DNA from 2 places in the Streptomyces sp. NPDC005775 genome. Region 1 is predicted to be linked to the other one. Evidence: riboswitches for the same ligand, from Rfam matches in the RefSeq annotation. Region 1 holds a riboswitch; the other holds the start of a gene.
What was found. Region 1 has a riboswitch for glycine ahead of gcvP (aminomethyl-transferring glycine dehydrogenase). Riboswitches for the same ligand answer to the same signal wherever they lie in the genome.
Positions count from the first base shown of each region.

Region 2: another riboswitch for glycine. It lies ahead of gcvT (glycine cleavage system aminomethyltransferase GcvT); the one in region 1 lies ahead of gcvP (aminomethyl-transferring glycine dehydrogenase).

Region 1 covers NZ_JBIAIU010000022.1:57,230-72,641, reverse strand. The annotation lists gene ACFYPA_RS35215 (mannose-1-phosphate guanyltransferase) at 1-1,889, shown strand, start outside; gene ACFYPA_RS35210 (DUF881 domain-containing protein) at 2,043-2,966, shown strand; gene ACFYPA_RS35205 (small basic family protein) at 2,963-3,295, shown strand; gene ACFYPA_RS35200 (DUF881 domain-containing protein) at 3,301-4,089, shown strand; gene ACFYPA_RS35195 (FHA domain-containing protein) at 4,151-5,068, shown strand; gene ACFYPA_RS35190 (MerR family transcriptional regulator) at 5,110-5,853, shown strand; gene ACFYPA_RS35185 (bifunctional nuclease family protein) at 5,907-6,380, shown strand; gene ACFYPA_RS35180 (MerR family transcriptional regulator) at 6,546-7,163, shown strand; gene ACFYPA_RS35175 (DNA polymerase IV) at 7,257-8,717, shown strand; gene ACFYPA_RS35170 (PRC-barrel domain-containing protein) at 8,642-9,010, opposite strand; glycine riboswitch at 9,124-9,221, shown strand; gene gcvP (aminomethyl-transferring glycine dehydrogenase) at 9,415-12,300, shown strand; gene ACFYPA_RS35160 (DUF5999 family protein) at 12,386-12,592, opposite strand; gene ACFYPA_RS35155 (hypothetical protein) at 12,915-13,508, opposite strand; gene ACFYPA_RS35150 (glutamate-cysteine ligase family protein) at 13,990-15,412, shown strand, end outside.
Region 2 covers NZ_JBIAIU010000003.1:328,830-344,241, forward strand. The annotation lists gene ACFYPA_RS08850 (ABC transporter substrate-binding protein) at 1-1,151, opposite strand, end outside; gene ACFYPA_RS08855 (ABC transporter permease) at 1,269-2,267, opposite strand; gene ACFYPA_RS08860 (enhanced serine sensitivity protein SseB C-terminal domain-containing protein) at 2,688-3,494, opposite strand; gene ACFYPA_RS08865 (enhanced serine sensitivity protein SseB) at 3,667-4,437, opposite strand; gene ACFYPA_RS08870 (AAA family ATPase) at 4,567-5,253, opposite strand; glycine riboswitch at 5,424-5,517, shown strand; gene gcvT (glycine cleavage system aminomethyltransferase GcvT) at 5,659-6,777, shown strand; gene gcvH (glycine cleavage system protein GcvH) at 6,879-7,256, shown strand; gene glyA (serine hydroxymethyltransferase) at 7,275-8,534, shown strand; gene ACFYPA_RS08890 (L-serine ammonia-lyase) at 8,704-10,086, shown strand; partial or broken gene ACFYPA_RS08895 (ATP-binding cassette domain-containing protein) at 10,165-10,499, opposite strand; gene ACFYPA_RS08900 (SGNH/GDSL hydrolase family protein) at 10,838-12,193, shown strand; gene ACFYPA_RS08905 (alpha/beta fold hydrolase) at 12,357-13,343, shown strand; gene ACFYPA_RS08910 (terpene synthase family protein) at 13,971-14,951, shown strand; gene ACFYPA_RS08915 (STAS domain-containing protein) at 15,389-15,412, shown strand, end outside.

The DNA.
Region 1 (15,412 bases):
AGGGCAAGCCCATCTACGGCTATGTCGCCGAGGGCTACTGGGAGGACGTCGGCACGCACGAGAGCTATGTGAAGGCTCAGGCGGACGTGCTCGAGCGCAAGGTCGACGTCGAGATCGACGGATTCGAGATCTCCCCCGGTGTATGGGTGGCCGAAGGCGCCGAGGTGCACCCCGACGCGGTGCTTCGAGGGCCGCTGTACATCGGTGACTACGCCAAGGTCGAGGCCGGGGTCGAGATCCGGGAACACACGGTCATCGGGTCGAACGTCGTCGTGAAGAGCGGCGCCTTCCTCCACAAGGCCGTGGTGCACGACAACGTGTACATCGGTGATCACAGCAATCTGCGTGGCTGCGTGATCGGCAAGAACACCGACATCATGCGCGCGGCCCGGATCGAGGACGGGGCGGTCATCGGGGATGAATGCCTCGTCGGCGAGGAATCGATCATTCAGGGCAATGTCCGCGTCTACCCGTTCAAGACCATCGAGGCCGGCGCTTTCGTCAACACCTCGGTGATCTGGGAGTCGCGCGGACAGGCTCACCTCTTCGGCGCCCGAGGGGTGTCCGGAATCCTGAATGTCGAGATCACGCCGGAACTGGCCGTCAGGCTCGCCGGTGCGTACGCGACGACACTCAAGAAGGGCTCGACGGTCACCACCGCGCGTGACCACTCCCGTGGCGCCCGAGCCCTGAAACGCGCGGTCATCTCGGCGCTCCAGGCCAGCGCCATCGACGTCCGTGACCTCGAAAACGTCCCGCTGCCCGTGGCCCGTCAGCAGACCGCACGCGGTAGCGCCGGCGGCATCATGATCCGTACTTCGCCCGGAGTGCCCGACTCCGTCGACATCATGTTCTTCGACGAGCGGGGGGCGGACCTCTCCCAGGCGCAGCAGCGCAAGCTGGACCGCGTCTACGCCAGGCAGGAGTATCGCCGCGCCTTCCCGGGCGAGATCGGTGACCTTCACTTCCCGTCCAGCGTCTTCGATTCGTACACGGGATCACTGCTCCGGAACGTGGACACCGAGGGGATTGCGGACGCGGGGCTCAAGGTGGTCGTCGACGCGTCCAACGGCAGCGCGGGGCTCGTGCTCCCCAGCCTGCTGGGACGGCTCGGTGTCGACGCTCTGACCATCAACCCCGGCCTCGACGAGTCCAGGCCGACGGAGTCGGCCGAGACCCGGCGGTCCGGGCTGGTTCGGCTCGGGGAGATTGTCTCCTCGGCGAGGGCCGCTTTCGGCGTCCGGTTCGACCCGGTCGGCGAACGACTTTCACTGGTTGACGAGCGGGGCCGGATCGTCGAGGACGACCGGGCGCTGCTGGTCATGCTCGATCTCGTCGCCGCGGAACGCCGCAGCGGCCGGGTGGCGTTGCCCGTGACCACCACCCGCGTTGCCGAGCAGGTGGCCGCCTATCACGGCACCCAGGTCGAATGGACGATGACGTCGCCCGACGACCTGACGCGGGTGGGACGCGAGGAAGGCACCATCTTCGGTGGAGACGGGCGAGGCGGGTTCATCGTTCCCGAGTTCAGCAGCGTTTTCGACGGCGCCGCCGCGTTCGTGCGGCTCATCGGACTGGTAGCCAGGACGCAGCTCACGCTCAGCCAGATCGACGCACGCATTCCGCGCGCCCATGTGCTGCGGCGGGATCTGGCGACGCCGTGGGCCGTCAAGGGACTGGTCATGCGCCGTGTGGTCGAGGCCGCGGGGGACCGCGACGTCGACACGACGGACGGCGTACGGGTCGTCGAGGCGGACGGGCGCTGGGTGATGGTCCTTCCGGACCGGGCCGAAGCGGTGACCCATCTGTGGGCGGAGGGGCCGGACGACGCCTCTGCCCAGGCCCTCCTGGACGAATGGTCCGCGATCGTCGACAGCGCAGGTCAGTGAGGTGACCGGGGGCCGGGGCGGTCGAGTGATGCCGCCCCGGCCCCCGGATCGCGCCCGGATCGCGTGGTAGGGCTGAGGGAGCCGCCCGGCTGCCTTCCGCGCCTCGGTGGGGCCATTCGGCGGTAGCCGCTGCGACATGCGACGATGTGCGGCATGTCGCAGCAGCCCCCCGAACGGAGTACCGCCGCACCGCCGCCGCGCCCCGACGCGTCCATGTCGCTGCTGACCAATGTGATGGACCACAGCCTGGACGACGGATACGCCGAAGCGTCGGCGCGTCGCAAGGCCGACGGGCGTACGGGGATGCCCCGGACCCTCAAGGCGAAGCTCGGCTTCGCGGCATGTCTGGTGCTGGCCGCGCTCGTCGTGACGCTCGGTGCCGCGCAGGCGCGGGTCTCCGCGCCGGTCCTGGCCAAGGAGCGCGAGGAGCTCATCGACCGGATCGACGCCGAGACGTCCGCGGCCGACACCCTAGAAGCGCAGGTGGAGGAGATCCGCGACGACGTGGGCCGGCGTCAGCGCAAGGCGCTGGAGGAGCACGGCGGTGACCAGGCCGAGCTGGTGGCCCTGCTCTCCGGGGCGACACCGGTGCACGGCCCCGGGGTGAAGCTCGTCGTCGACGACGCGAAGGACACCGACCAGGGCGGGGGCGGACCGCGCGAGAGCAGCGGATTCTCCGACACGGGCCGGGTTCGCGACCGCGACATGCAACGCGTCGTCAACGGCCTGTGGCAGTCGGGCGCCGAAGCCGTCGCCATCAACGGACAGCGCCTGACCGCCCTGTCGGCGATCCGTGCCGCGGGTGACGCCATACTGGTCGACAACAAGCCGCTCGTGCCGCCGTACACGGTGCTCGCGGTGGGGGACGGGAAGAAGCTCGGCGCCGCCTTCAAGGACAGTGCCGACGGCCAGTACCTGCAGGCGCTGAAGGACACCTTCGACATCAGGACCAGCATCTCCGTCGAGGAGAAGGTGAACCTCCCGGCCGCCCCGAGCCTGATCGTACGGACAGCAGAGCCTTATAAGGCCGCAGACACCGGCAGTGGTGCGGCAGACACAGGGAAGGGCACATCGTGATCGCCGTACTGGGCCTCGTCGTGGGAGTCGTGGTCGGACTGTTGGTCCGGCCCGAAGTGCCGGCGGTGGTCGAGCCCTACCTCCCGATCGCGGTCGTAGCCGCCCTGGACGCCGTCTTCGGCGGTCTGCGTGCCATGCTCGACGGCATCTTCGTCGACAAGGTCTTCGTGGTTTCGTTCCTCTCGAACGTGGTCGTGGCCGCGCTGATCGTCTTCCTGGGCGACAAGCTGGGCGTCGGTGCGCAGCTCTCCACCGGAGTGGTCGTCGTCCTCGGGATCCGGATCTTCTCCAACGCCGCCGCGATCCGCCGGCACGTCTTCCGGGCGTGACGCCGATGAGCAACGACGCATTCGACGGCGACCGCGCCCGGCCCGCGGAGCAGGCCGGGCAGGCTCCTGAGGAGCTGACCGGGCGCCAGCGGCTGATGGCCGGAATCTGGCCGCCCCGGGTCACCCGCGCGCAACTCATCGTCGCGGTACTGCTGTTCGTCCTTGGCCTGGGGCTCGCCATCCAGGTGCGGTCGAACAGCGACAACAGTGCCCTGCGCGGCGCCCGGCAGGAGGACCTGGTCCGCATCCTCGACGAGGTGGACGACCGTACCCAGCGGCTCGAGGACGAGAAGCAGCGCCTCGTCGATCAGCGCACGGAGCTGGAGAACAGTTCCGACCAGGCGGAAGAGGCGCGGAAGCAGACGGTCGAGAAGGAGCGCCAACTCGGCATCCTCGCGGGTACGGTGGCGGTGCACGGCCCCGGCATCACCCTCACGGTCAACGATCCGGGTGACGCGGTGCAGGCGGACATGCTGCTCGACGCCCTTCAGGAGCTCCGGGCGGCCGGTGCCGAGGCGATCGAGGTCAACGGTGTGCGCGTGGTGGCCAACACGTACTTCTCCGGGGACGGAGGCGCCGTCGAGGTCGATGACCGCAAGATCTCCGCTCCGTACGTCTTCAAGGTCATCGGCAAGCCGCAGGACCTGGAACCGGCGCTGAACATCCCCGGCGGTGTGGTGCAGACGCTGGAGAAGGAGCAGGCCACCGTGCACGTGGCGCAGTCCGACGACATCGTCGTCGACGCCTTGCGACCGGCGGAGCGGCCTGACTACTCTCGGTCGTCGGCCCAGTGAACCAGGGTCGTGTGGGCGTCGGGGGACACGGGCGGGAGGTTGCGGGGGGTCGCCGCATCGTATTGGTGGTGCGTGGTGGAAACTGTCGAGTGGATACGGACGTTGTGAAGATGTCCGGGTCGGCAGGTGTGTTCATTCAGGGTTCGTCCTGCCCCACGGGCGGGTCTGTTTCGGTCAAGGGGAATCGCCCGTGAAGTTGTTTGGGAAGTTGTTCGGCAAGAGCGCTCGCGATGAGGCTGCACGCCATCGCGCACCGCGGCATGGCCAGACCGAGGAGCAGGGTGGCGAGCGCCCCCTCTTCCGCGATCAGGTGGGGGGCCCGGGGGGTGACAATTCGGGTGGTTCCGGCGCGTCGTCTGTTGACCCTGCCGGTCCTGGCCGCATAGGTTTCGGAGAACCGTCAACCTCAAGTACGGGTGGAGGGTTCGCCCCGAGGCAGGAGGCTTCGTCCATGCCGGTCTGTACGAGGTGCGGGCACCGCAACGCCGAGGCCAGCCGTTTCTGTTCCAACTGCGGCGCGCCGCTGCGGGGCGGGGTTCCGGAGCGGGCCTCGGAGACGACGTCGACCATCTCCATCTCCGGCCTGGAGGCCTACGAGGCGGAGGCGACCGGACAGACCTCCGTGCCGTCGCTCTCGCCCGAGGCCCAGGCCGCCGTGGACGCCCTGCCTCTCGGTTCGGCGCTCCTGGTGGTGCGTCGGGGGCCCAACTCGGGCAGCCGCTTCCTCCTGGACAGCGAGCTGACCACCGCCGGCCGCCACCCGCAGAGCGACATCTTCCTCGACGACGTGACGGTGTCGCGTCGGCACGTGGAGTTCCGTCGGAGCCCCGACGGCAGCTTCACCGTGGGGGATGTGGGCAGCCTCAACGGCACCTACGTCAATCGTGAGCGCATCGACTCCGTCGCGCTGTCCAACGGCGACGAAGTGCAGATCGGCAAGTACAGGCTGGTCTTCTACGCAAGCCAGCGCGGCATCTGACCCGCCCCCGGACTTTGTCGGGGGGACCCCCAGGAAGGTCCATGCTGAGAACACCGACGGGCGGTGCCGGAAACGGCACCGCCACTGCCGACGACCGCCCGATGAGCATCGGCACGGTGCTCCTGCAGCTGCGGGACGAATTCCCCGAAGTCACCATCTCCAAGATTCGCTTTCTGGAGGCCGAGGGGCTCGTCGAGCCGCAGCGGACCCCTTCCGGGTACCGGAAGTTCCGTCCGGACGATGTCGAGCGGCTGGCGCAGGTGCTGCGGATGCAGCGGGACCACTATCTTCCGCTGAAGGTCATCCGGGAGCACCTGGACGCCCTCGCCCGGGGTGAGCAGGCGCCCCTGCCGCCCCCGGGCGGTGAGGCGGAGCCGGCCGACGGCGCCTGGACCGTGGGGGCCGGGCGGGCGACCGCGGCACGCATCGGCCGTGCCGAGCTCCTTGCCGCGGCCGAGGTGACGGAGAGCGACCTCGATGTATGGGAGTCGTACGGTCTGGTCGCCCCGTCGGCGGGCGGCGGCTACGACGCCGAGACGGTCACCATCGCCAGGCTTGTGGCGGATCTGGGGCGATTCGGTCTGGAACCTCGACATCTGCGGGCGATGCGCGCGGCCGCCGACCGGGAGGCCGGGCTGATCGAGCAGGTCGTCGCACCCTTGCGCCGGCACCGGAATCCGCAGACCAGAGCCCATGCGGAGGCTACCGCGAAGGAGCTCGCCGAGCTGTCCGTGCGGCTCCACTCGGCCCTCGTCCAAGCCGCTCTGCAGATCCGTCTCCACTGATCCCGGTGGGGCCCGACTACCCAAACCTGCCGAGCACGTCCTAGGGTTGCTGTGTGAACGAGCTCGACGTTGTGGGTGTCCGGGTGGAAATGCCCTCCAACCAACCGATCGTGCTCCTGCGTGAAGTGGGAGGCGACCGGTACCTCCCCATTTGGATCGGTCCTGGTGAGGCGACCGCGATCGCCTTCGCCCAGCAGGGCATGGCTCCGGCCAGGCCGCTGACCCATGATCTCTTCAAGGATGTGCTCGAGGCCCTCGGCCAGGAGCTCACGGAGGTCCGGATCACGGATCTGCGCGAAGGGGTCTTTTACGCGGAGCTGGTCTTCGCCAGTGGAGTCGAAGTGAGCGCGCGGCCTTCCGACGCCATAGCGCTCGCGCTGCGCACCGGCACGCCGATCTACGGCAGTGACGGGGTGCTCGACGACGCGGGAATCGCGATTCCCGACGAGCAGGAGGACGAGGTGGAGAAGTTCCGCGAGTTCCTCGACCAGATCTCGCCGGAGGACTTCGGTACGAACAGTCAGTGACGTCCCAAGGGGCCCGTCAGCGCATTCGGCAAGCCTTTCCCGTTCACGAGTCACGGGAAACCACCCTCAGGGTGATTATCACTCGGCGTGCCGAGTGTGGCGATCGTTGACGCACCCCGGGTGACTGCCTACCTTCGAGTGGGCAGGTCAAGGACGGAGGTCGGCGTGAGAAGCAGCGGCGACGGTACGGCAGTGGGTGGGCCGTATCCGCAGCAGGGGAGTACAGCCGGCCACACCATCAGGCAACCGGTTGCGCCGGATGCGGTGACGGGGGACGGCGTGACATCGGCCGACGAGATCGGCTATCGAGGGCCGACAGCATGCGCGGCAGCGGGGATCACCTACCGGCAGCTCGACTACTGGGCCCGCACGGGTCTGGTGGAGCCGAGCGTCCGCCCGGCCCACGGGTCGGGCACACAGCGGCTCTACAGCTTCCGGGACGTGGTGCTTCTGAAGATCGTGAAGCGTTTCCTCGATACCGGGGTTGCCCTCCAGAACATCCGCACCACGGTGCAGCACCTGCGGGCGCGGGGCTTCCAGGATCTCGAGCGCATGACGCTGATGAGTGACGGAGCGACGGTGTACGAGTGCTCCTCGCCCGCGGAGGTCGTGGAGCTGCTCCAAGGGGGGCAGGGGGTCTTCGGCATCGCCGTCGGGGTGGTGTGGCGGGACGTGGACGCCGCGCTGTCGCAGCTGCACGGGGAGCGGGTGGACACCGGCGAGACACTGATCGGCAACAACCCCACCGACGAGCTGGCGCGTCGCCGCAACCGGGCGGGCTGACCGGATGGGAGCGAGGCCGCACCCCAGGAAACCGGGGTCGGCCCGCCGTTGTGACGGGGCGACTGTCAGTGGCGTAGGGCACCATCGATTGATGTGAGAGCCGCGCCCACCATCCTGCATCTGGACATGGATGCCTTCTACGCGTCAGCGGAGCAGGCGGCCAAGCCGAGTCTGCGCGGAAAGCCGGTCGTGGTGGGCGGACTCGGCCCCCGTGGAGTCGTCGCCACCGCCTCGTACGAGGCGCGCCGTTTCGGGGTGCATTCAGCGATGCCGATGGCACAGGCCAGGAGGCTGGCACCGAACGCGGCCTATCTCGTGCCCCGCTTCGCGCTCTACCGGACCGTGAGCGACCAGGTCATGGAGCTGCTGGGCCGGCTCTCGCCCCTGGTGGAGCCGCTCAGCCTCGACGAGGCCTTCGTCGACCTGGAAGCGGGCGGGACGGCGGACGACACGGCCTCGGCGATGGAGATCGGCGAACAGCTGCGCGGGGCGATCGAGGCCGTCACGGGGCTCAGCGGTTCCGTCGGGCTCGCAGGCTCCAAGATGCTGGCGAAGATCGCCTCCGAGGAGGCGAAGCCCAACGGAATCCTGGTGATAGAGCCGGGCACGGAGCGTGCGCTGCTCGCGCCCATGCCGGTGCGCACCCTGCCCGGCGTCGGACCCGCCACCGCGGACCATCTGCGCCGCGCCGGCATGACCACGGTCAACGACCTGGCCGAGGCGGGTGAGGCGGAGCTCGTACGGCTGCTGGGCAAGGCGCACGGCAGCTCCCTGCACCGCATGGCGTCCGGACTCGACGACCGGCCGGTGGTCGCCGAGCGCGACGCCAAATCGGTCTCGGTCGAGGACACCTTCGACACGGATCTCCACGACCGGGCCCGGGTGCGGACCGAGGTGGAGCGACTGGCCGGCCGCTGCGTCCAACGGCTGCGGGCCGCCGGACGGTCGGGACGCACGGTGGTGCTGAAAGTGCGACGCTACGACTTCTCGACCCTCACCCGCTCCGAGACGCTGCGCGGTCCCACCGACGACCCCACGGTCGTCAGAGAGGCCGCCGCACGGCTCCTGGAGGCCGTGGACACGACCGGGGGCGTCCGCCTGCTCGGTGTCGGCGTGACCGGTCTCGCCGACTTCACCCAGGAGGACCTGTTCGCGCAGGCCGCGGGTGAGCGGATGGCGGCCGAGCTGGTGGACACCGCCGAGCCGGGGGCGCCCGCCGTCGCGGACGAGGGAGGGCCGGACGGTGAGGAACCCGTGCCGGAAGGTCCGGAGCAGCTCGCCGCGCGGCGCTGGCCGGCCGGGCACGACGTGCGGCACGACGCCTACGGGCACGGCTGGGTGCAGGGCAGCGGGGTCGGGCGGGTGACCGTGCGGTTCGAGGAGCCGGAATCGCCGCCCGGCCGCGTCCGCACGTTTCGTATCGACGATCCACAACTGCGGCCGGCCGATCCGCTGCCGCTCGTACGCAACCCGGTGGACTACTCGTCCTGGCCGGCCAGCCTGCCGAAATCGCGGTCCGGCGCGGTCTCGGCCGGGGCCGAGTCCAGACCGTAGTGCCGGTAGAGCTGGAGCTCCTGTTCCGGCGAGAGATGGCGGCCGACCCCGAAATCGGGGGCGTCCTTGATCAGTGCGCGGTCGAACGGGACGCGCAGCGTGTCCTCGACGAAGTCGCTGGGCTCCAGCGGGACGAAGGCGTCCCGGCTGAACAGTCCGGTGCGTACGGCCGCCCATTCGGGCACACCGGTCGCGTCGTCGAGGTACACCTCGTCCACGGTTCCGATCTTGGTGCCCTTGCGGTCGAACGCCTTGCGGCCGATCAGGCTGCGCGGATCGATGTCGGTCTGCACGGTCCCTCCCACGGGTCACGGCTACTCCACAGGCACTACAGAAGTGCAGATCCGTGGCGTCGGCCACTCGAGATTTCCCTCGCATACCCCGCTGGTACGCTGGCAATGGCTGCTGACCCCGTGCGGGAGAGTCTTCCGGAGACAATCCGGAAGGCGCCGAAGGAGCAAATCCTCCCCGGAATCTCTCAGGCCCCCGTACCGCACGGACGAGGTCACTCTGGAAAGCAGGGCGGGTTCCGTACGGCCACGGCCGGACCGGAGCCCTTCCTCACCGACGGTGAAAGCCGGTGCGCCCCGCGGGCACCGGTGAAGCTCTCAGGTTGAGATGACAGAGGGGGAGGCCGTTCGGGCACCCCGCGCCGTGGTGCCCCTCGCAGGTCGTGGCAGACCAGGAGGCCTCCATCATGACCCCCCGTCGCACTTCGCTCTCCCAGCTGGAACAGGGAATCCCGTTCGAGCAGCGCCACATCGGTCCCGATGCCGAGGCCCAGGCGAAGATGCTCGCCCAGGTCGGTTACGGATCGCTCGACGAGCTCACCGCCGCCGCGGTGCCGGATGTGATCAGGAGTGCCGAGGCCCTGAACCTGCCGGCCGCCCGGACGGAGGCCGAGGTCCTCGCCGAGCTGCGCCTCCTCGCCGACCGCAACCAGGTCCTGGCCCCGATGATCGGGCTCGGCTACTACGGCACGTTCACCCCGCCGGTGATCCTCCGCAACGTCATGGAGAACCCTGCCTGGTACACGGCCTACACGCCGTACCAGCCCGAGATCTCCCAGGGCCGCCTCGAGGCCCTCCTGAACTTCCAGACGATGGTCGCCGAGCTCACCGGGCTGCCCACCTCCGGTGCCTCGCTGCTCGACGAGGGCACGGCCGCAGCCGAGGCCATGGCACTGGCCCGGCGCGTCGGCAAGGTCAAGCAGGGCGTCTTCCTGGTCGACGCGGAGACCCTGCCGCAGACCGTCGCCGTCATCGAGACCCGTGCCGAGCCGACCGGCGTCGCGGTCGTCGTCGCGGACCTCAGTGACGGCATCCCGGCCGACATCGCCGAGCGCGGTGTCTTCGGCGTGCTGCTGCAGTACCCGGGCGCCTCCGGGGCCGTAAGGGACATCAAGCCCGTCATCGAGCAGGCCCACGAGCTCGGCGCGATCGTCACCGTGGCCGCCGATCTGCTCGCCCTCACCCTGCTCACGTCCCCCGGTGACCTGGGCGCCGACATCGCCGTCGGCACCACGCAGCGCTTCGGTGTGCCCATGGGCTTCGGCGGCCCGCACGCGGGCTTCATGGCCGTGCGCGAGAAGTTCGCCCGCAGCCTCCCGGGCCGCCTCGTAGGCGTCTCCGTGGACGCGGACGGCAACAAGGCGTACCGCCTGGCCCTGCAGACCCGCGAGCAGCACATCCGCCGCGAGAAGGCCACCAGCAACATCTGCACCGCGCAGGTGCTGCTCGCCGTGATGGCCGGGATGTACGCCGTCTACCACGGCCCCGACGGGCTGCGCACGATCGCGCGGCGCACCCACCGCTACGCGGCCATCCTGGCCGAGGGCCTGCGCGCCGCCGGTGTCGACGTGGTCACCGGTACGTACTTCGACACGCTCACCGTCCGGGTCCCCGGCAAGGCCGCCGCGGTCGTCGCCGACGCCCGGGACCGTGGGGTCAACCTGCGGCTCGTCGACGGCGACCTGGTTTCGCTCGCCTGCGACGAGACCACCACCCGCGCCCAGATCGCGGCCGTCTGGGCCGCCTTCGGCGCCGAAGGCGACATCGAGGCGCTGGACGCCACGACCGCCGACGCACTGCCCGAGGCACTGCTGCGCACCGACGCGTACCTGACCCACCCCGTCTTCCACCAGCACCGCTCCGAGACCGCGATGCTGCGCTACCTGCGCAAGCTCGCCGACCGTGACTACGCGCTGGACCGCGGCATGATCCCGCTCGGCTCCTGCACCATGAAGCTGAACGCGACCGCCGAGATGGAGTCGATCACCTGGCCCGAGTTCGGCGCACTGCACCCGTTCGCGCCGGCCGAGCAGGCCGAGGGCTTCCTGACGCTCATCCATGAGCTGGAGGAGCGACTGGCGGAGGTCACCGGCTACGACACGGTCTCCCTCCAGCCGAACGCCGGATCGCAGGGTGAGTTCGCGGGGCTGCTGGCCGTGCGCGCGTACCACCGTGCCAACGGCGACGAGGGCCGGACCGTCTGTCTGATCCCCTCCTCGGCCCATGGCACCAACGCCGCGAGCGCCGTGATGGCCGGTATGAAGGTCGTCGTGGTGAAGACCGCCGACGACGGTGAGGTCGACGTCGAGGACCTCCGCGCCAAGATCGCCCAGTACCGTGACGAACTCGCTGTGCTCATGATCACCTACCCGTCCACCCACGGGGTCTTCGAGGAGCACGTCGCCGACATCTGTGCCGAGGTGCACGACGCCGGCGGTCAGGTGTACGTCGACGGTGCCAACCTCAACGCGCTGGTCGGCCTGGCCAAGCCGGGTCACTTCGGCGGCGACGTCTCGCACCTGAACCTGCACAAGACCTTCTGCATCCCGCACGGCGGCGGCGGCCCCGGCGTCGGCCCGGTCGGTGTGCGCGCGCACCTGGCGCCGTACCTCCCGAACCACCCGCTGCAGCCCGCCGCCGGTCCGGAGACCGGTGTCGGACCGGTCTCGGCCGCTCCGTGGGGTTCGGCCGGCATCCTCCCGATCTCCTGGGCGTACGTACGCCTGATGGGCGGCGAGGGGCTCAAGCGTGCGACGCAGGTCGCCGTGCTCGCGGCGAACTACATCGCCAAGCGGCTGGAGCCGCACTACCCGATCCTGTACAACGGCCCGGCCGGACTGGTCGCGCACGAGTGCATCGTGGATCTGCGGCCCATCTCCAAGGCCACCGGCGTCAGCATCGACGACGTCGCCAAGCGGCTCATCGACTACGGCTTCCACTCGCCGACCATGTCGTTCCCCGTCGCGGGCACGCTCATGATCGAACCGACCGAGAGTGAGGACCTCGCTGAGCTGGACCGGTTCTGCGACACGATGATCGCCATCCGCGGCGAGATCGAGAAGGTGGCCTCGGGCGAGTGGAGCGCGGACGACAACCCGCTGGGCAACGCCCCGCACACCGCGAACGCGCTGGGCGGGGAGTGGGAGCACGGCTACAGCCGCGAGGTGGCCGTCTTCCCCGCCGGAGTCTCGGCCGCCGACAAGTACTGGCCGCCGGTGCGCCGGATCGACGGTGCGTTCGGTGACCGCAATCTCGTCTGCTCGTGCCCGCCGCTGACGGAGTACGACAACTGACGCCCGAACACGAGGCGTGACGCGGATACGCGTGGGGGCCGGTGCGGAGATCTCTCCGGGCCGGCCCCTCTTCCGTACCGGCCGCTCAGGCCGCCTTCACCACCCGGCCCGATCCCAGCGGTCGGTGCGGGGCGATGATCTGCCCGTCCGGAAGCAGCTCACCGGTGTCCTCGAAGAGCAGGACGCCGTTGCACAGCAGGCTCCAGCCCTGTTCCGGATGGTGCGCCACCAGACGGGCGGCTTCCCGGTCGGCTGAGTCGGCTGTCGGGCAGGGTGGCTGGTGCTGACACATGGCTGGGTTCTTTCGCTGCGTTGAGTTGAGTGTCCTGCGGCTTGAAGAGGTGTTCATGGCCGCCCCCCGTATCAATCGGTCCGGTCCCAGTGTTGCCCCACGGACGGCAATCCGCAGGGATTTCGCAGCAGCGCTCCTTCTCCTCCCATGACGCGTCACCCGCCCGGACGGTTCAACGCAACTGCACTGTCACTTCGGGTGGTTCGGGGTGGCCGGATGGGGCTAGTCCGGATGGGCACGAGCGCTCCCGCCCGATGACCGTGCCCCGCCACCGGGGTGAGCGGTGGCGGGGCACGGTGCCGTCGAGCGGGGGAGCCGGGGCTCAGGCGGGAGAGCCGAGCAGGGGGCCGGGGCCGGGTGCGATACGGGTGGTGATCACGGGGAGCAGATCAGCGACCCGGTGCGGACGGTGTGCCGCGATACCCGTCGGGGCGGGAGCCAGTGGTACCAGCAGATCGGCCGGGGCGGGGGACCCGCCGGACGCGTCGGCCTCGGTGTCCCCGTGCAGCCACAGGGCCAGCATGTAGAGCTCGGGGATGGACAGCAGCCTCGGCTGGTAGGGCGTCGCCGCCGCTTCGGCCTGGCGCAGGGCGAGTTCGGTGGAGGCGATGTACGGGCCTTCGAAGAAGTGCGAGAAGGCCCAGCCGTCCGGGGTGAGCATCGTGTCCGCCGCGGCGACGGCCCGGTCCGTGCTGCGGATCAGGAAGCGCCATGCCGCGAGCCGGGTCGTGGGCGCGAGCCCGCCCCGCCCGATTCCGTCCAGCACGTGGACGGGCAGCGGGTGTTCGGGGCTCAGAGGTCCCTGGGCGGACCGCAGGGCGGGGGTGCGGGCCTCGCGGACCGCGGTCGGTGAACCGAGCGCCGCGAGAACGCTGCGCAGAGCGGGCGCGGGAGCAGGGGGTACAAGCAGCGGCATAGTGGGTCGCCTCTCACTTCGGAGACACGGTGGAGCGTGGGCGTGTGCAGACGGCGCTGTCGGCGTGCGGGGCCAGAGGAGGCCGGTGACTGGGCCGGTGCGTCAACTCTCTGCCTCGTCCGCGGAGTTTATACGACACGTGTTCACGCGGTGTTTCCACTAGCCGCCACGGCTATTGCCGGCAAGGCGGTATCCGGACTTAATTATGCGGAGATTATGCAGATTCGGTGTGAGCGGCGCAGCCACCGCCTCGGGTTTTTCCCGCGTCGCGGTAGGCTGAAACGTGCCGACGCTTTCCCCGCGTGCCGAACGCGGAATCTGCGGGGTGCGTCATGCCGAGTGAATGTGCCCCGGGCCTCTGTCATCAGATTAGCGGGTGCACGGCTCCCGCAGGGCGTTATGGATCTCCCCGCCTGGGCATTATCGATCGTGACGCGAGCGGCCTGGGGCCCGGGCTGCCCACTCGAGGAGGGACACTTCGATGGGGGAGAAGGTCGTTGCGGACGCCTTTGACCTGTCCGACCGGCAGAGGTACCGCAGGAAGCTCCACCAGTGCCTGGAGGGACTGGGGAGACTCCTGGCGGAGGGCAGGTTCGACCGGCCGCGCAACCTCATGGGCATGGAGATCGAGCTGAATCTGGCAGGCGCCGACGGTATGCCGAAGATGTTGAATGGGCAGGTCCTGGACCGCATCGCCAGCCGCGATTTCCAGACCGAACTGGGGATGTTCAATCTCGAAGTGAACATAGTTCCACATAATCTTTCAGGCCGAGTTCTCGATCAACTGGCCGAGGAGCTGAGGACCGGTCTCGGATATGCCGACCGGAAGGCCGCCGAGGTCGATGCCGGGATCATGATGATCGGAATACTGCCCACCCTCGGGCGCGAGGACATGGTCCGGGACAACCTCTCCGACGTGGACCGCTACGCGCTGCTGAACGATCAAATGGTGGCGGCGCGCGGCGAGGATTTCTCCCTGGATATCGAAGGTGTGGAGCGGCTCGTCTGCACCTCCGGGTCGATCACGCCGGAAGCGGCCTGCACCTCCGTGCAGCTCCATCTGCAGGTGACTCCGGACCGCTTCGCCGACGTGTGGAACGCGGCGCAGGCGGTGGCGGCGGTCCAGGTGGCGATAGGAGCCAATTCCCCCTTCCTGTTCGGCAGGGAGCTGTGGCGGGAGTCGCGGCCGCCGCTCTTCCAGCAGGCCACGGACACCAGGCCGCCCGAGCTCCAGAACCAGGGGGTGCGGCCGAGGACCTGGTTCGGTGAGCGGTGGATCGACTCCGCCCACGAGCTCTTCGAGGAGAACCTCCGCTACTTTCCGCCGCTGCTGCCCATCTGCGACGAGGAGGATCCGCTGCGGGTCCTGGACGAGGGCGGGGTGCCGGGGCTTCAGGAGCTCGTCCTGCACAACGGAACGGTCTACCGCTGGAACCGCCCGGTGTACGGAATCGCGGACGGCGTGCCACACCTCCGGGTGGAGAACCGGGTGCTCCCCGCCGGACCGACCGTCGCCGACGTGATCGCCAACACCGCCCTCTACTACGGCCTCGTACGGGCTCTCGCGGAGGAGTCCCGGCCCGTGTGGACCAGGATGCCCTTCACCGCCGCGGCCGAGAACTTCGAGACCGCCTGCCGTCGGGGCATCGACGCCGAACTGCTCTGGCCCCGGCCCGGCCGCTCGGGCGGGCTGACCCGGGTGCCGGCCGTCAAGCTCGTGCGGGACGAACTGCTGCCGCTGGCAGCCGCGGGCCTCGACGCCTGGAACATCGAGCCCGCGGACCGGGACCACTACCTCGGGATCATCGAGGAGCGCTGCCGGCGGCGGACGAACGGAGCCTCCTGGCAGGCCGACACCTACCACCGAGCGCGGGAGGCCGGACTGGGGCGGGGCGAGGCGCTCG
Region 2 (15,412 bases), on a different contig from region 1:
TCGCCCTTGTGGCCGGCCGACTCGTACAGGTCGAACTTCGCGTAGCCGTTGACCGTCGGCGGCAGCAGCGTCGTCGCGACGTCACCCTTGGGGTCGCCACCCTGGGCGGCCTGGATCGACGCCTTGTCGATGCCCCACTGCACGGCCTTGCGGCAGTGGATGTTGTCGAACGGGGCGACGTTGACGTTCAGACCGACGTACGAGGTGGCACCCGCGTACGAGTTGTCGGTCTGCTTCTTCAGGTCGGCCTTGGTGAGGACCTTCGGCTGGGTCGCCGGGGCGACACCGGTGCCGGCACCGTCGACCGTGATGTTGTCGGAGAGCAGGTTGTTGTCGACCGTCTCCTGCTTGACCTTGAAGCGGACCGTCACCTTGTCCGGCAGGGCCGGGCGGATCGGGTCGGTCTTCGGGTCCCAGTTCGTGTTGCGGACCAGGGTCGCGCCGCGGCCCTCGTCGTACGACTCGAACTTGTACGGGCCCGAGGACACGATGTGCTTCACGTAGTCGGCGCCCTTGTCCTTCGCGGCCGGCACGGGGGCCGTCTGCGAGAACGTCGCCAGGTAGTCGAAGTCCGCGAAGGCGTCCTTCAGCTTGAAGACGATCGTGAGGTCGTCCGGCGTCTCGATGGACGCGATGCCGTTCGGGTTCTTGTCCTTGTACGGACCCTTGTACTTGTCGCCACCGAGGAGGTGGGCCTTGAAGTACGTCGGGCCGTTGGACAGGGCCTCCGGCGCGAAGTTGGAGCGCTCGACGGCGTACTTGACGTCCTTCGAGGTGATCGGGGTCCCGTCCTCGTACTTGAGACCCTTCTTCAGCGTGTACGTCCAGGTCTTCGCGTCCGGGCTCGACTTGCCGAGGCCCTCGGCGAGGTCCGGGACGACCTCCAGGCCGTCCTTGCCGGCGGCCGGCTTGAAGGACGTCAGGGTGCGGCCGTACAGGCGGGCGAAGTTCTGCACCCAGCCGTAGTACGTGTTGCCGGGGTCGAGCGAGTCGGGCTCGTCGGACATCTCCAGCTTGAGAGTCCCGCCCTTCTTGTCCGACTTGTTGACGATCGAGGTCAGCGCGGCGTCGGTGGCACCGGAACCGCCGTTGCCGCCCTTACCGCCGCCGTTGTCGTCCTTGGAGCCGTTGCACGCGGACGCTCCGAGCATCAGGACCACAGCTGTGGCGACCACCGCTGTCGTTTTTCTGGTCTTCACCTGAGGAAATCCCCCTCAATCGATGGTTGCCGTGGCTTGTCGCACGACGTTGTGACGAGCACCCGGGCACTACTTGCTACGAGGATCGAGCGCATCACGCAGCCCGTCTCCCAGCAGATTGAACGCCAGCACCGTGACGAAGATGGCCACGCCCGGCACGATCATGTACATCGGGTCGTTCTGGTAGAAGTCGATCGCGTTGGTGAGCATCCCGCCCCAGGAGGACTGCGGCGGCGCGATACCGACACCCAGATAGCTGAGACCCGCCTCGAAGAGGATGTTCGAGGGGATGAGCAGCGTCGAGTAGACCAGGATGGGCGCCACCAGGTTCGGCAGCAGCTCCCGGAAGAGGATGAAGGGTCCGCGGGCGCCCAACGACCGTGCCGCTTCGACGAATTCGCGATTGCGCAGGCTCATGGTCTGGGCGCGGACGATGCGGCCCATGTACGGCCAGCTGAAGAAGCCGATCACGAAGATCAGGACCGCGATCCGCAGCGGCAGCCCCTCCAGGCCGAACGCGCCGTCCTGCAGCGCCGCCGAGATGGAGATCGCGAAGAGCAGCAGCGGGAACGCCAGGAAGGTGTCCATCATGCGGCTGATGAAGGTGTCCACCCAGCCGCCGTAGAAGCCCGACACCACGCCCATGAAGACGCCGATCACCACGGAGAGCAGGGTGGCTCCGACCGCGACGACCAGGGACACCCAGGAGCCCTCGATGATGCGGGTCATGATGTCGCGGCCGTACTGCGGCTCGACGCCGAGCGGGTGGCTCCAGCTGATGCCGCCCCAGTCGCCCTTGGGCGCGAGCAGCGCGGGGTCGATGAGGTCCTGGTGGAACTCGTTGGGGTCCAGTCCGAAGACGGCCTGGATCGGCTTGGAGAGCACGGCGAGCAGGATCAACAGGATGACAACGATGCCGCCTGCCACTGCCACCTTGTCGCGCTTGAAGCGCGTCCAGGCGATCTGCCCGAGCGAACGGCCTTCGATCTGGCTCTGTTTGACTCCCGTGAGTACTGCCTCCGGCTGCGCCTCGGCAGCCGAACCGGTGGTCTCGATCGGTGCGGTCACAGTGCCTCTGACCCCTCCCGCCGGCGGTGGCCGGCCCTTACTCGCCGCGGTGACGGCCTGGCGCGTGTCAGCCGCGGTGCATGCTGCGGCTGATGTTTTCGGTGCGATGAATGCGTCTGTGAAATGACCGCCGGTGCAACCTCGTACAAGGGACCGACGATCCCCACTAGCCGGGAGTCTTCAACGCCGTTGCGATCACCCGCCAGACCTGACGGGGAATGTTTGCTCAAACGTGATGCGGTCAGTGAGCTTCCGTTATCCGGACAGCTTGATCGAGTGAGCGGACTACTCGGCCGCTAATCCACCAGAACGGACATGACACCCAACGCGCGTCATTGGGTGGCTATTTGGGTGACCGCGACGGATGTCTTGTCCGCCGGGGAGTCGTTTGTCCGGTACGCGGCCGGACCCCGGGAGGGCCTAGTAGGCGCGCGGGGCGGGGCCGGGGGGCTGGGGGTAGCCGTAACTGGGAGCGACGGCGGCACCACGGCCGGCCGGGGCGTGCGGCTCGCGGTCGTAGAACGGCCGGGAGTTGGCGCGCAGCCACATCGTGACCGGGTCGTACTCATCGGCCATCGCGACCGTGGAGACCGGGAGGCCCTCCGGGACCGCGCCGATGGACTGCTGCATCATCGCCCGCACGGCGTCGACGGAGGGGCCGCTCGTGTCGTACAGATCGAGACCGATGGCGAGGTACGGGACGCCGAGCGCGGGCTGGACCCAGGCGCGGCGCAGCGAGCGGATCGCGGGGGTGCGGTGGGCGTTCTGCGTGAGCTGGGCGTAGAACTGCGGGATCTCGATGGCGGGGTCGCTGATCCGCAGCGGACCGGCGGGCATCCGGTCCAGGCCGGTGGCGATCCGGCGCAGGTCCAGCCAGGGGATGCCCACGCCGCCGCCCTGGGCGTGCGGATTCAGCCAGATGCCCCAGCGGTCGGGGAACAGGGCGCGGGCGATGTCACGGCCGCCCACGACCTCGTGGTCCCGGTTCCAGCCGCTGGCGGAGAGCTCCTGGGCGGAGGTGACGCACGGGGCGTAGCCCAGGCCGTCGATCTCCATGTTGCCGTACTGGGCGTCGGGCGAGCCGGCCCGGCCGTGCCACAGCAGCATCCAGATCCGGTCGGCCGCCAGCGCCTGGAGGAGTGCCTCGTACGCGTCGTAGCGCCCGGGCGTCACCTGTCGCAGCATCTGCTCGACCTGCCCGGCCGCCGCGGTGCCTGACGCACTCACCTGGGTCCCGCCCCTCTTCGATCCAACGTGTCGGCCTGCCGTTCCCGGGGCTCTCGGGGCGGCGCGGTGCCGAGCACCAGCCATCAAACCAGCTTATGCGGCGGCCCTGACACCGACTTGACTCCGTGGGCCGCGGCCGTGGGTCCCCGGCGCCCGGCCGGTCGCCCCGGCGCTACTCGGCGGCGCGCTGGTAGAAGGGCCGCACCCGTGCGCGCATCCAGTCGGCGACGGGGTCCTGCGTGACGTCGAGCAGCACCAGGTTGACCGGCCACGGCACCTCGACGCGCCCCAGTGCCCGCCCCAGGGCGTCCATGGGGGCGTTGCGCCCGGCTCCGTCCCAGGTGGAGAACTCGACGCCGACGAAGAGGACGGGGTCGCCGCCCTCGATGCTGGCCAGGGCGCGCCGGGCACTGAGCACGACGCCGCTCTCCTCGAACTCCCCGGCCGCGGCGGAGAGGAAGTCGACGGGTTCCTGCTGCCAGTCCGGCTCGTACAGCCGGACGCGGCCGCCGCCGGCCGGTCCGTCCAGCAGGGTGCGGCCGGCCCGGCAGAGTTCGGCGACGGCGGGCGGCGGCAGCGGCACGCCGACCGCGCCGCCCGGATTCACCGCGATGCCGAGTTGCGGGGGCAGACCCCGGGCGAACTCGCGGGCGGGGGCCACGGTGAACGACATGTGCGCGCCGACACAGGCGAGGAACTGCTGTTCGGAGCTGAACACGGGGACGTACACAGCGCCCTCGACCTCCAGCGTCGGCAGATCCAGGTCGGTGGCGTCCGGCGAACCGCCGTTGGGCAGCGGCACCCAGAGGTGGCTGCGGCCGAGCACCTCCACCAGCCGGCCGCCCGCCTCGGGGCTGCCGAGTGATGCGCTCAGCACTTCTTCGAGCTCGTTGGCCGGCCATCCGCCCTGCGGATGGGTCCGGGCCGGTGCCGGAATGTCCACTGTCTCCCTCTCTCGCCCCAGGTCGTGCGGCAAGCCCTCACACCAGGTCTCGTGCAGCAAGAGGTTAACGCCGCTTCCCCGGTCGGCCGCCGGCCGCACGCGGACGTCCAGCCATCGGACAGCCCGCCCTCAGGCCTCACTCTGTGCGTCTGCGAACGTGATCCGCGTCAGCAGCCCCGCCGCCTGCCGGTCCAGCAGCACCGCCGAGGCGCACCCGAGCGGCAGCAGGCCCGACTCGGTGTCGCGCAGCAGCCGCCCCACGGCCCTGCGGTGCCGGGCGAACGCGTATCCGGACACTCCGCGCCCGCGCTCGCGCTGGCCCTTGCGCGCCGCCTGCGGGGTGACGTCGAGCAGCACGAGGTGCAGGGTGCGGCCGCGGCGCCGGGCGTCGCGGGCCAGCCAGCCGCGCACCCATGCCTGGGTGCCGCAGTCGTGGACGACGACGGAGGCGCCGGAGCGCAGCACGCGCCACAGCCCCCCGTAGTGGGCGACGCGGACGAGCGGGCGGTAGAAGGCGTACGGGAGTAAGCGGGGCAGCAGGGCCGCCCAGCGGTCCCTGGTGTCCTGGGAGTCGATGGCGTGCGCCGAGACGGCCCGGGCGATGAGGGTCGACTTGCCGCTGCCGGGCAGTCCGGAGACGACCACCACGTCGCCCGCCGCGAAGTGCAGGCTGCGCGGGCTGCGTCCGTCCCGCGCCCGCAGGTCCCGTACGACAGGGGCGTGCGGGCCGACCGTCTCCCTGGCCGGCGCCCCCGGCTGCGCGGGCAGTGCGCCGTGCGCGACCCCCGCGGTCGTCGCGTACCGCTGCAACGTCATCGCCCTCCCCCTGTCGGCTGACCCACACCTGCTCAAGAAGTGTAAAGAAAAGGTAATGCGGCACAACCTTCCGACCCGCCGGAACCCGTGGGAAACCGGCATCGGCACCGGCCCCCCACTCTCCCGCAATGCGTGCGATGATGACCCCCGTCAACTGCATAAAGGCCGCTCGAATCCGCGCGGGAGAGTCCCGGCCCCCGTGCCGGGCGCCGAAGGAGCAAGATCCTCCCTTGAATCTCTCAGGCCCCGTACCGCGTGGATGAGGCAGATCTGAAAAGCGAGCCGCCCTGCGGCTCCACCCAAGGTGCAAGCCGAACCCCTGCGGGGTCTCTCGGCGAACCTCTCAGGTTCCGATGACAGATGGGGAGGGATCGTCCTCGTCGTCATGCCCTGGGAGCCTTATCCATGAGCACCACCACCCCCCGCCTCACAGCCCTCGACGCCCTGCACCGTTCGCTGGGCGCGACCATGACCGACTTCGCCGGCTGGGACATGCCGCTGCGCTACGCAAGTGAGCGCGACGAGCACAACGCCGTCCGTACGAAGGCCGGGCTCTTCGACCTCTCGCACATGGGCGAGATCACCGTCACCGGTCCCCAGGCCTTGGCACTGCTGAACTTCGCGCTCGTCGGGAACATCGGCACCGTCTCCGTGGGCCGTGCCCGTTACACGATGATCTGCGCCGAGGACGGGGGCATCCTGGACGACCTGATCGTCTACCGGCTCGGCGAGACCGAGTACATGGTCGTCGCCAACGCCGGCAACGCGCAGATCGTGCTGGACGCGCTGACCGCCCGCGCCGAGGGCTTCGACGCCGAGGTCCGTGACGACCGCGACGCGTACGCGCTGCTCGCCGTCCAGGGCCCCGAGTCCCCCGCCATCCTGGGCGCCGTCACCGACGCCGACCTGGACGGCCTGAAGTACTACGCCGGCCTGCCCGGCACCGTCGCCGGGGTCCCCGCGCTCATCGCCCGTACCGGCTACACCGGCGAGGACGGCTTCGAGCTGTTCGTCGCGCCCGAGCACGCCGAGCAGCTGTGGAAGGCCCTCACCGAGGCCGGTGCTTCCCGCGGCCTGATCCCGTGCGGGCTCTCCTGCCGCGACACGCTGCGCCTGGAGGCGGGCATGCCGCTGTACGGGCACGAGCTGACGACGGCGCTGACGCCGTTCGACGCCGGTCTGGGCCGGGTCGTGAAGTTCGAGAAGGAGGGCGACTTCGTCGGCCGCAAGGCCCTGGAGGCCGCCGCCGAGCGTGCCGAGACCGCCCCGCCCCGCAAGCTCGTCGGCCTGGTGGCCGAGGGCCGCCGGGTGCCGCGCGCCGGCTTCCCGGTCGTCGCGGACGGCCAGGTCATCGGCGAGGTCACCTCGGGCGCGCCCTCGCCCACCCTCGGCAAGCCGATCGCCATGGCGTACGTCGACGCCGCCCACGCCACGCCCGGCACCACGGGCGTCGCCGTGGACATCCGGGGCAGCCACGAGCCGTACGAGGTCGTGGCCCTGCCGTTCTACAAGCGGCAGAAGTAGCACCGCAGGCGGATCCGGTACTGCGTACGTGACGCAGTCCTGTCTCACACCGTAAGACCACCGTTCATCAGCACTCCCCCGCGTACAGGAGAATTCAGGTCATGAGCAACCCCCAGCAGCTGCGGTACAGCAAGGAGCACGAGTGGCTGTCGGCCGTCGAGGACGGCGTGGCCACGATCGGTATCACGGAGCACGCGGCCAACGCGCTCGGTGACGTCGTCTACGTCCAGCTCCCCGCGGTCGGCGACACGGTGACCGCGGGCGAGACCTGCGGCGAGCTGGAGTCGACCAAGTCGGTCAGCGACCTGTACTCGCCGGTGACCGGCGAGGTCACGGCCGCGAACCAGGACGTCGTGGACGACCCGTCGCTGGTGAACTCCGCTCCGTTCGAGGGCGGCTGGCTGTTCAAGGTACGTATCGCGGAGGAGCCGAAGGACCTGCTCTCCGCCGACGAGTACACCGCGTTCTCCGGTAACTGAGACCCAAGGGACCACCTGATGTCGCTTCTCAACTCCTCCCTCCACGAGCTGGACCCGGACGTCGCCGCCGCTGTCGACGCCGAGCTCCACCGTCAGCAGTCCACCCTCGAGATGATCGCGTCGGAGAACTTCGCTCCCGTCGCGGTCATGGAGGCCCAGGGCTCCGTCCTGACCAACAAGTACGCCGAGGGCTACCCCGGCCGCCGCTACTACGGCGGCTGCGAGCACGTCGACGTGGTCGAGCAGATCGCGATCGACCGCATCAAGGCACTCTTCGGCGCCGAGGCGGCGAACGTGCAGCCGCACTCCGGTGCGCAGGCCAACGCCGCCGCGATGTTCGCGCTGCTGAAGCCGGGCGACACGATCATGGGCCTGAACCTGGCCCACGGCGGTCACCTGACCCACGGCATGAAGATCAACTTCTCCGGCAAGCTCTACAACGTGGTCCCGTACCACGTCGACGACACCGGCACCGTGGACATGGCCGAGGTCGAGCGCCTCGCCAAGGAGTCCAAGCCGCAGCTGATCGTGGCCGGCTGGTCCGCCTACCCCCGCCAGCTGGACTTCGCCGCCTTCCGCCGCATCGCGGACGAGGTCGGCGCGTACCTGATGGTCGACATGGCGCACTTCGCCGGTCTGGTCGCCGCGGGCCTGCACCCCAACCCGGTGCCGCACGCCCACGTCGTCACGACCACCACGCACAAGACCCTCGGCGGTCCGCGCGGCGGCGTGATCCTCTCCACCCAGGAGCTCGCCAAGAAGATCAACTCGGCGGTCTTCCCGGGTCAGCAGGGCGGCCCGCTGGAGCACGTGATCGCGGCCAAGGCGGTCTCGTTCAAGGTCGCGGCGACGGAGGAGTTCAAGGAGCGCCAGCAGCGCACCCTGGACGGCGCCCGCATCCTGGCCGAGCGCCTGGTGCAGGCGGACGTCACCGAGGTCGGCGTCTCCGTCCTGTCCGGCGGTACGGACGTGCACCTGGTCCTGGTGGACCTGCGCAACTCCGAGCTGGACGGTCAGCAGGCCGAGGACCGGCTCCACGAGCTGGGCATCACGGTCAACCGCAACGCCATCCCCAACGACCCGCGGCCGCCCATGGTCACCTCGGGTCTGCGGATCGGTACGCCGGCGCTCGCCACCCGCGGTTTCCAGGTGGAGGACTTCACCGAGGTCGCCGAGATCATCGCCTCCGCCCTCAAGCCGTCCTACGACGCGGACGACCTGAAGGCCCGCGTCGTCGCGCTCGCCGAGAAGTTCCCGCTTTACCCCGGTGTGAAGTAGTCGAACCGGCGCATTTGTACATACGGGCGGGGCACCACGCACACTGAACAGTGAGCGCGGTGCCCCATCCCTTGCCCCCGCTCCCTTGTCCTCGCTCTTCGGGCCCACCCCGCCCGTACCGCACCACCCGGCAGACAACGGCGTCTACCAACCCCTTAGGAGTCACCCCGTGGCCATCTCGGTCTTCGACCTGTTCTCGATCGGCATCGGCCCGTCCAGCTCCCATACGGTCGGCCCCATGCGCGCGGCCCGTATGTTCGCGCGCCGGCTGAAGAACGAGGGCCTGCTGGCCCACACCGCCTCGATACGCGCCGAACTCTTCGGCTCGCTCGGTGCCACCGGGCACGGCCACGGCACCCCCAAGGCCGTCCTGCTCGGCCTGGAGGGCGAGTCCCCCCGTACCGTCGACGTCGAAACGGCGGACGCCCGGGTCGACGCCATCCGCGCCACCGGCCGGATCAACCTCCTCGGCATGCACGAGATCGCCTTCGACTTCGACGAGCAGCTGATCCTGCACCGCCGCAAGGCGCTTCCGTACCACGCCAACGGCATGACGGTCTTCGCGTACGACCACGAGGGCGCCCCGCTCCTGGAGAAGACGTACTACTCGGTCGGCGGCGGCTTCGTCGTCGACGAGGACGCGGTGGGCGAGGACCGGATCGTCCTCGACGACACCGTCCTCAAGCACCCCTTCCGCACCGGCGACGAGCTGCTGCGCCTCGCCGGGGACACGGGCCTGTCGATCTCCTCCCTGATGCTGGAGAACGAGCGCGCCTGGCGCACCGAGGACGAGATCCGCTCCGGCCTGCTGGACATCTGGCGCGCCATGCAGGCGTGCGTCTCGCGCGGCATGTCCCGCGAGGGCATCCTCCCCGGCGGCCTCAAGGTCCGCCGCCGCGCGGCGAACACCGCCCGCCAGCTGCGCGCCGAGGGCGACCCGCAGACCCACGCGATGGAGTGGATCACCCTCTACGCGATGGCGGTCAACGAGGAGAACGCCGCGGGCGGCCGCGTCGTCACCGCCCCGACCAACGGGGCGGCCGGCATCATCCCGGCGGTGCTGCACTACTACATGAACTTCGCGGCCGGCGGCGCGACCGAGGCCGAGAAGGACGACAGCATCGTCCGCTTCCTCCTGGCGGCCGGCGCCATCGGCATGCTGTTCAAGGAGAACGCCTCCATCTCCGGCGCCGAGGTCGGCTGCCAGGGCGAGGTGGGCTCCGCCTGCTCCATGGCCGCCGGCGCGCTGGCCGAGGTCCTGGGCGGTACCCCGGAGCAGGTCGAGAACGCCGCCGAGATCGGCATGGAGCACAACCTGGGCCTGACCTGCGACCCGGTCGGCGGCCTCGTCCAGATCCCGTGCATCGAGCGCAACGGCATGGCGGCGGTGAAGGCCGTCACCGCGGCGAAGATGGCCCTGCGCGGCGACGGCAGCCACAAGGTCTCCCTCGACAAGGTCATCAAGACCATGAAGGAGACGGGTGCCGACATGAGCGTCAAGTACAAGGAGACCGCGCGGGGCGGGCTCGCGGTGAACATCATCGAGTGCTGAGCCTGTAGGCCCTGACCAGTGCTTTTGTGTCTCTCAGCGCTGCCAGGGCCTTCCCCGCACACGCGACGGAAAGTCCTGGTCGGCGGTCGGCCCGGCGAAGCCGCGCCGGCAGGGGTGGCGTCCGAACGCCACGACCTCCGCGGCCGTCAGCCCCTGGGGCGCGGGCCTCGACCGGGAGAACAGAGTGACCTCTCGGGCGCACTCACGGAGGTGGGCAGGGCAGCGTCACGCTCGGCCTGTCCCTCGGGGGCACCGAGCGTCACCCGGCCGCCGTTCAGCTGATGCAGTCGGGAGAGCGCGCGCGGCAGCGTGGACTTCCCGCTGCCGTTCGGCCCCACGAGGGCTGTCGCACGGCCGGGTTCCAGGGCGGCCGAGACGCCGTGGACGACCGGCTTGCCGCCGTAGCGCAGCACCAGGTCGTGTCCGTCGAGCGCGGCCACCGGAGCGGCGGGGCCGTCCGGGCGTCTTCCGGCACGCCGGAAAGGGCTGGCCGCGCCGACAATCAGGCGGTCCGGACACCCGATACGGAATGCATCACGGGACGATCGGGCCATGCGCCGAGTCTTTCCGCGTAGGCGTCGGCGCCCTGGCCGCCGACGAAGAGACCGAAACATTTCGAATGATTGACCGCAACTATCGGACGGACTAGCCTGCCGCGTGGTCCGGCGGGCGCATGGATGGGGATGCCATCCGCGTACGTGGACGCTTTGCGTGTCATCCCGTTTCCCCACCGCACAGAGGGAACACATCCATGAACCGAAGATCGTCGCTCATCAGCCTGATCACCGCAGGGGCGCTCCTCACCTCACTCGCCGCCGTCACGCCCGCGCTCGGTGCCGGAGAGACCGCCAGACCGGCGCGGACGGCTCACGCGCCCGGGCCCGAGGAACGCGACGCGCACTGGGTGGCCGCGTGGACATCGATGCCGCAGCTCACCGAGCCGTCCAACATGCCGCCGGCCCCGTTCACCCAGGAGGACTCGGTCCTCACGGACACGACGTTGCGGCAGACCGTCCACGTCTCGGCGGGCGGTGACCACATCCGGCTGCGGTTCTCCAACGCCTTCGGCGGTGCGGCGCTGCCCCTCACGAAGGTGTCCGTGGCGCTGCCGCTGGACGGGCGGGCCGGTACGGGAGCCATCCGGGAGGGGACCACGCGCCGGGTGACCTTCGGGGGCGCTTCCTCGGTGACCGTCCCGGCCGGGGCGCAAGCCGTCTCCGATCCGCTGGACTTCCGGCTCGCACCCGGCTCCAACCTGACGGCGACCGTCTACCTGGCCACCGGGCAGGCGTCCACGGCCATCACCTCCCACCCCGGTTCCCGTACGACCTCGTACCTCCGGGCGGGAGACCACGTCCAGGACCCGGATCTCCCCGGGGCGACCACCACCGACCACTGGTACTTCCTCAGCGGCGTCGAGGCCTGGTCCAGGAGCACCACCTCGGCGACCGCCGTGCTCGGCGACTCCCTGACCGACGGCCGGGGGTCCACCACCAACGGGAACGACCGCTGGCCGGACGTGCTGCAGGAGCGACTGGCCGCCGGCGCCGGTCCGGTGCGGACCTCGGTCGTCAATCAGGCGGCCGGCGGGAACCGCCTGCTCGACGACGGCCTGGGCCCGAACGGGCTGGCCCGGCTGGACCGGGACGTACTGGCCCAGAGCGGCGTCGACCGGCTGATCGTCTTCGAGGGCGTCAACGACATCGGGACGGCGGCCGCCACGCCCGCCGCGCAGAAGCGGACGGCGGACGACGTCATCGCCGCGTACGACCAGATCATCACCCGGGCCCACGCCCTGGGGATCCGGGTGTACGGAGCGACACTGACGCCCTTCGGCGGCAACACCGGGTACGACGACCCGGACGGCTTCCGCGAGGGCGCCCGGCAGTCCGTCAACACCTGGATCCGCACCAGCGGCCGTTTCGACGAGGTGATCGACTTCGACCGGGCCGCCCGCGATCCGCAGAGCCCCCGTGCGCTGCGTCCCTCGCTGGACGTCGGTGACCATCTCCATCTGAACCTGGCGGGCTACCGCGCCCTGGCCGGTGCCGTCCCGGACCGCCTGTTCCGGCAGTCCCCGCTTCCGGCGGGCTTCGGCTACAACTGACCGGCGCGCAAGGACGGCTCGCGCCCGCGCGAAGGGTGCGCGGGCCGTCCGTTTGCCGATACGGCAACAGAACTCGCACGCGGTCCTGCGGGCGTCAGATGCTCATGGCCCGGGCCGGGCGCCCGGTACGGACCCGCGCAGGCCGACAGCCGTGGAGGAAAACATGTCGCGACAGCCCCACTCCGCCCCCGACCCCACGCACCGTCTGGTGCCCTCACCGGCCGGCCGGATCCACCTGGTGGAGCAGGGCACGGGGCCCCTGGTGCTGCTGGTGCACGGGTTCCCCGAGTCCTGGTACTCCTGGCGCCACCAACTGCCTGCGCTGGCAGCCGCCGGATACCGGGCGGTCGCCGTGGACGTGCGCGGTTACGGTCGCTCCTCCCGGCCCGGGGACGTCGCCGCGTACCGCATGCTCGAACTGGTCGAGGACAACGTCTCCGTGGTGCACGCACTCGGCGAGCGGAGCGCGGTGGTGGTCGGCCACGACTGGGGGGCGACGATCGCGGCGAACTCCGCCCTCGTCAGGCCGGACGTCTTCAGGGCGGTCGGGCTGCTCAGCGTGCCGTACAGCCCGCGCGGTGGTCCGCGCCCCAGCGAGGTCTTCGCGGGGATGGGCGGGGACGAGGAGTTCTACGTCTCGCGGTTCCAGGAGCCCGGGCGGGCGGAGACCGAGATCGAACCGGACGTCCGCGGCTGGCTCGCCGGTTTCTACGCCGCGCTCTCCGCCGACACCATGCCCGCACCCGACGCGCCGGACCCGCACTTCGCCACCCGTGGCGGGACGCTCCGCGAACGGTTCCCCGCAGGCCGTCCCAGCTGGCTCGGGGAGGCCGAACTCGACTTCTACGCGGGTGAGTTCGAGCGTACGGGGCTGAGCGGCGCGCTCAATCGCTACCGGAACATGGACCGGGACTGGGAGGACCTCGCCGACTTCGACGGCGCACCCGTCAGCCAGCCCTCGCTCTTCCTCGGCGGCTCCCTGGACGCCTCCACCACCTGGCTGGCCGACGCCATCGCCGCGTATCCGACGACGCTGCCCGGCCTGGCCGCGTCGCACATCCTGGACGGCTGCGGCCACTGGATCCAGCAGGAGCGGCCCGACGAGGTCAACTCGATCCTGACGGACTGGCTCGACGCACTGCCGGGCTGAACCGGCCCCGGCCGGAGGCGAATCGGCCAGAAGTGTGGCCGCGGTCTCCCGCCCCGTCCCACCCAGGAGTGCCCCAACTGCTCATAACCGAGCAGTTGTTCATGGCGAACACACATTTTCAGTCACAAGCGGCTTCCCTCCTCCGCATACTGGGAGTTCACTGGTCGTGACGAGTGGTGACGCCATCGCCGTGCACGCCAGGCGGTGCGCTGCCCTGGGCCCTGCGGGGCCCCGCGTCGACAGCCCGGCCCTGCGGAGGAAAGAGGACAGCGATGACAGCCGCCCCTCCCGTGACGCTTTTTCGGCGGGATCCGGCCGTCCGGCCCGGCCACGACGCACGCGGAGTGCCACGGGTCGCCCGCTGCGACCGTCCACCCCGCCGGCCCTGATCCACTCCCGCGGCGCTCTCCGCCGCCGCCGGACCAGGGCCGTGCCGCCCGTGCACGACGCCGGTGCGGACAGTCGTCCCCCCATGACACGGCTTCGTCGAAGCGCCGATCGACGGACCCGCGTGCACCGACTGCCGCTCCGGCCTGTGCGTGCGCGGCTCTCCGCGCATCCCCCTTCCCTGTTCGTACCGTTCAGACGAGGTGCACCATGAGCAAGTTGGCGCTTCCCGAATTCCACATGCCGTTCGAAAGCGCGGGATGTCATCCGGGAGTCGAGCAGACCAAACAAGCCGCCTGGGAATGGGCGGCGGCCACTGATCTCGTCCTGTCACCGGTGGCCCGAAAGAAAATGATCCGGACCCGTCCCGAACTGTGGATATCGCTCATATTTCCCGAGGCTTCACAGAAACACCTCGACCTCTTCTGCCAGTGGCTGTTCTGGGCCTTCCTCGTCGACGACGAGTTCGACGACGGCCCGGCCGGCCGGGATCCGCAGGTGTGCGAGAGCGCGATCGCACGCCTCGTGGATGTGCTCGACGGCGCGCGGGCACCGGGCGGCCCCATGGAACGCGCCCTGGACGAACTGCTGGTCCGGACCTGTGAGGGCAGGCCGGCGCACTGGGTCCGGCAGTTCCGCCGTGACACGGCGGCCTGGCTGTGGACGTACTACGCGGAGGCCGTCGACCGGGCCGCCGGGCACGTTCCGAGCACGGCGGACTTCGTGAAGCACCGCCGCGATTCGGTGGCCATGCAGCCGTTTCTCGATCTGCACGAAATCACGGCGGACATCGACCTTCCGGAATCCGCTCGGAGCCTTCCCGCCTATATCGCCCTGCGCAATGCGGTGGCCGACCATTCGGGGCTCTGCAACGATATCTGCTCCTTCGAGAAGGAGGCCCTGCTCGGATACGAGCACAACACCGTCCGGCTCATCCAGCGGGACCGCGGCGGCACACTCCAGGAAGCCGTCGACGAGGCCGGGATTCTGCTGTCCCGCATCGCCGACCGGGTGCAGCGGGCGGAGAAGGAACTGGCCGAGGAGATGGAGGCGGCGGGAATCGAGGGGCCCCCGAGAGCCGCGCTGGAACGGTGCGTGAGGGACTACCGCGGTCTCGTCCGGGGCGACTTCGACTACCACGCACGCGCGGAGCGCTACACCCGCCCCGACCTCATGGAGATCGACGAACAGGGCTCCATGTCCCGCAACTTCGCCGCCTGACGGGACGCACGCCGTACAAGTGCCCACACGGGGCAGCGAGTTCAGGCCATTTGTTGTCGATACGACACGCGGCCTTCCGGTCGCTCCGCAGCGGCCGGAAAGCCGTGCCGCCCGAACCGGCCACCCCGAGGGGGCGTGACACGGCGAGCACGATGGAAGTGGACCTGCGGCGGACTGGTGCGGGCACACGGGACGGGGCCGCTGCCCCTGCCCCCTTCCCTGAACGACAACCACACCAATCGCCTGTTCCTGTCCATGGAAACAGCGGCCGTTCACCCGGAAGAAGGCATTGAGGAATGCGCGAACGTTTCTTCGTCGCCGCCTGCCGGACCTTCGGGTTAGGTTCACCGACTGTCACCTCACCGACCGTCCCCCCACCGACTGTCACGCGGGCCCCGGCACGTCCGCGGGGCCCGGCGCTGCGAGGAGAGGCACAGATGACCGAGACGCCGGCCCCCACG